DNA from 2 places in the Pseudogemmobacter sonorensis genome. Region 1 is predicted to be linked to the other one. Evidence: riboswitches for the same ligand, from Rfam matches in the RefSeq annotation. Region 1 holds a riboswitch; the other holds the start of a gene.
The links. A riboswitch is a leader RNA that binds a small molecule or an ion and turns the genes downstream of it on or off. The one in region 1 is predicted to bind thiamine pyrophosphate.
Positions count from the first base shown of each region.

Region 2: linked by a shared signal. The riboswitch ahead of thiD (bifunctional hydroxymethylpyrimidine kinase/phosphomethylpyrimidine kinase) and the one ahead of ABNX41_RS06735 (thiamine ABC transporter substrate-binding protein) in region 1 are both predicted to bind thiamine pyrophosphate.

Region 1 is NZ_JBEFZE010000006.1:72,202-74,397, forward strand. Features, by position in the region: gene ABNX41_RS06730 (TerC family protein) at 1-747, shown strand, start outside; TPP riboswitch at 929-1,035, shown strand; gene ABNX41_RS06735 (thiamine ABC transporter substrate-binding protein) at 1,078-2,052, shown strand; gene ABNX41_RS06740 (ABC transporter permease family protein) at 2,028-2,196, shown strand, end outside.
Region 2 is NZ_JBEFZE010000002.1:113,587-115,782, forward strand. Features, by position in the region: gene ABNX41_RS02120 (FAD-dependent oxidoreductase) at 1-409, opposite strand, end outside; gene thiD (bifunctional hydroxymethylpyrimidine kinase/phosphomethylpyrimidine kinase) at 406-1,221, opposite strand; TPP riboswitch at 1,302-1,406, opposite strand; gene ABNX41_RS02130 (extracellular solute-binding protein) at 1,596-2,196, shown strand, end outside.

The sequences.
Region 1 (2,196 bases):
GTCATCGCGATGATCTTCGGCTTTTTCGCCATCCCGCGCAAATACCAGCACCGGGCCCTGTTCTGGGGGATTCTGGGCGTGATCTTGCTGCGCGGCCTGATGATCGGCTTCGGCGCGGCGCTGGTGAACAGCTATCATTGGGTGCTTTATATCTTTGCGGCCTTCCTGATCTTCACCGGGATCAAGATGCTGTTCAGCAAGAGCGACGACGAGCCAGACATCGCCAACAACCCGCTGCTGAAGTTCCTGCGCAAGCGCCTGCGGGTGACCGACGATCTGCGCGGCCATAACTTCGTCGTGCGCGAGCCCGATCCCAGGACCGGAAAGCTGAAGCTGTTCGCCACGCCTCTTTTGCTGGCGCTGATCATGGTCGAGATCGCCGACGTGATCTTCGCGGTGGATTCGGTGCCCGCGGTCTTCGCGTTGACCTCGGATCCCTATATCGTCTTCACCTCGAACATCTTCGCGATCCTGGGCCTGCGCGCGCTTTATTTCGCGCTGGCGGCGATCCTGCACCGTTTCACCTATCTGAAATATGCGCTGGCGGTGCTGCTGATCTTCATCGGCTCGAAGGTGTTCATCGTCGATCTGATGGGGTGGGAGAAGTTCCCGGCCAGCGTCTCGCTTGGGCTGACCTTCGTGATCCTCACCGTCGGGGTGATGGTCTCGCTGTGGAAGACGCGCGGCCAGCCCGCGCATGGGACCCTGCCGGGCGAGCCGGGGGACGAGCATCCCGCGCGGCATTGACGCGGGAACGAGGGCAAGGGGAGAGGGGCGCGGGAAACCGCGCCCCTTCGCGTTCCGGGCCCCCCTGGGCGCGCGCGGGGGCCTTCGGCCCGGGGCCCGGCGCGGCGGGCGCCCCTGCCCGCGGCGTATCGGCCACGGGGTTGCGCCCCCTTGCGTCCGCGCGGCCCTCTGCCCTATGGTCGGCACCACCTCGGGGTGCCCTGTCTTCGGATGGGGCTGAGATGCGAAAGCGGACCCGTCGAACCTGAACCGGCTGATACCGGCGGAGGGAAGGTGCATCGGAAAACGCGTCCCGAGCCCGGCCGTCCGTCGCAACGAAAGGATGCTTCCATGCGGCTTTCCCTTGCGGCGCTTCTGTCCTGCCTTGCCCTTCCGGCGGCGGCGGAACTGCCTGTGCTGACCGTCATGACCTATGACAGTTTCAATTCGGAATGGGGCCCGGGCCCCTTCGTCGAGGTCGCTTTCGAGGATCTCTGCGGCTGCGACCTGCGCTTCGTCTCGGGCGGGGATGGCGCGGCGCTTCTGGCGCGGCTTCAGCTTGAAGGCGCGTCGAGCGATGTGGACGTGGTGCTTGGCCTCGACACGAACCTGACCGCCCAGGCGGCGGCCAGCGGGCTTTTCGCGCCGCATGGCCAGCCTGCGGCGGCGGCGCTGCCAATCACATTCGACGACCCTCTGTTCCTGCCCTATGACTGGGGCTGGTTCGCCTTCAACCACGACCGTGGGCTTCTTCCCGAGCCGCCGCGCTCGTTCGAGGCGCTGGCGGCGTCGGATCTGAAGATCGTGATTCAGGATCCGCGCTCTTCCACGCCCGGGCTGGGCCTGCTGATGTGGGTGAAGGCGGCCTACGGCGACCGCGCGCCCGAGATCTGGGCGGCGCTGTCCGACAATATCCTGACGGTCACGCCGGGCTGGTCGGAATCCTACGGCCTCTTCCTTGAGGGCGAGGCGGATATGGTGCTGTCCTACACCACCTCGCCCGCCTATCACCGCATCGCCGAAGCGGACGACAGCAAGGACTGGGCCCCCTTCGATGAAGGGCATTACCTTCAGGTCGAGGTGAGCGGCATCCTTGCCGGGTCGGACCAGACCGATCTGGCCCGCGCCTTCCTGGCCTTCACGCAGGACCACGCCTTCCAGTCGGTCCTGCCAGAGACCAACTGGATGTATCCCGCCTCGCCGGTCGAACTGTCAGAGGGGTTCGAGACCGCGCGGCCCGAAATCTCGCTCTTGCTTTCCGCCGACGAGGCGGCCGCGATCCGCGCCGGGGCATTGGCCGAATGGCAAGCCGCGCTGGCGCGGTAGCGGCGGTCGCGCTGCTGCTGGTCATCGCGCCGATCGGCGCGGTGGCCTATCGGGCCGGGGGGATCTGGCTTTCCGCCCCGGATCTGGCGGCGCTGCGCTTCACGCTTCTCCAGGCTTCGCTTTCGGCGGCGATCTCGGTCGTGC
Region 2 (2,196 bases), on a different contig from region 1:
GATGCGCCTCTTCGGCGTAGAAGAGGCATGAGGCGAACCGCCCGGCCAGATCCGGTTCCAGCGCCGCGATCCCCTCGGCGTCGAGCGCGCGGTGCCCCCGGCTGCGGCGCGCGAACCGGGCCAGTTCCGCCCGGTCGCGTGACAGGGCGAGGACAAGGGTGCCCCGGCGCGTCACCCCTCCGGCATGACGGTCCCACCAGTCGATGGCCTGCAGGCCAAGCCGCTCGACCGGCTCCTCGGCGGATTCGGCCTCGCAATGGGGCGCGAGCATGCCGCCCGCCCACCACGAACAGCCATGCGGCCCGGGCACTGGCCGGGGGTCGACCAGTTCGACCTGTTGGCCGCGCGCGGTCAGTTCGGTGGCAAGGGCCAGGCCCATCACGCCCGCGCCAAGAATGCGGATGGTCATGGCGCCACCCCGGGCAGGGCGTGGAAGTGATGCACGGGCCCGTGGCCGGATCCGACCTTCAGCCGGTCGGCGGCGGCGATGGCGCCTTGCAGATAGCGATGCGCCCGCGCGACCGCCTGCGGCACAGTGCCGCCCCGGGCCAGCCCGGCGGCGATGGCGGCCGAAAGGGTGCAGCCGGTGCCATGGGTGTTTTCGGTCGCGATGCGGGGGGCGGTCAGGACATGCCGCTCGGGCCCGACGAGAAGGTCGGTGCAGACCGGCCCGGCCGCATGCCCGCCCTTCATCAGCACCCAGGCCGGGCCGAGCGCGCCGAGCGCCCGCCCCTGCGCCTCTTGCTGCGGCAGATCCCGGGCGGCGGTCTGGCCCAGCAGTTCCGCCGCCTCCGGCAGATTGGGGGTCAGCACGGTCGCGAGCGGCAGGAGTTCGGATTTCAGCGCGGCGATCGCCTCGGCATCGAGCAGCCGGTCGCCCGATTTCGCCACCATCACCGGATCGAGCACCACCGGCAGCGCCCGGTCGCGCAGGATCGGGCGCAGGCTTTCAGCCACCGCCCGGATCACCCCGGGGTCGCCCAGCATGCCGATCTTGACCGCGCCCACGGCGAGATCGTCGAAAACCGCTTCGATCTGTGCGGTGATGATCCCGGGCGCCAGCACCTCGACCGCCGTCACGGCGCGGGTGTTCTGCGCGGTCACGGCGGTCAGGACGCTGGCGCCATAGCAGCCAAGCGCGGCGAAGGTCTTCAGATCGGCCTGGATCCCGGCGCCGCCGCCGCTGTCGGATCCCGCGATGGTCAATGCGATTGAAGTCACGCCGCCCCCATGAACGATCGACGGATCGGGGGCGCATTGCACGGAACGGGCGCGTTCGAAGACACGCGCGCGCGACCGGCCCTTGCAAGCTACCCGTTCCCTCCGCCGGTATGAACCGGATCAGGTTCGATGGGTTGGCTGACGCCTCTCAGCCCCGGTCGCCCGGGACACCCCAACGAGTAATCGGGGACGAGGCTAAAGCGAAAAGCATGGCGCGGCAAGGGGCTTCAAAACCCTTGGCCCGGGGGGGGGCTTGGGGGCTTGGCCGGGGGGCTTGCACACGTTGTCAGCAAACCTTTGCGGTTTTGTCTCGCCGCTGTCGCAGCCGCGCGCGAAAAGCGGCCATCGCCGGTCAACCCGAAAGGTCACGACTCATGGATCGTCGCTCCTTTCTTCTTCGCCCGGCCGCGCTTGGCGCCGTCGGCCTTGCACTGCCCCGTGTCGCGCTGGCGCGGGACGGCGTGCTCTACGTCCATTCCAGTTCGGATTCGAACGTCACGGATTTCTGGGCCAATGTGGTCGTGCCCCGCTTCGCTGCGACCGGGCCGGGCGTCACGCTGCGGGTGGTCGATGCCGGGGACAATGCCGGGCTGCGGATCGGCGACCGCGCCCTGGCCGCGCTGGCCTCGGGCGCCGATCCGCGGGCCGAGATGTTCGAGGCCTTCCGCCCCCATGAGCTTGAGGGCACCATCGAGGCCGGGCTTTGGGTCAACATGGCCGAGGCCGGGCTGGAAAACTGGTCGCGCGTCAATCCCGATGCGGTCGAGACGCCCTATTCGCTGCCCTGGCGCGGCAGTCAGGTGCTTCTGGCCTATGACGCCATCCGGCTTTCGCCCGAGGATGCGCCGAAAAGCAGGGAAAAGCTGACCGCCTTGACCAAGGCCAATCCTGGCCAGTTCATCTACAACCGCCCCGACAAGGGCGGTTCGGGCGGGAATTTCGTCCGCCGCGCCATCCATGAGGCCAATGGCCGCG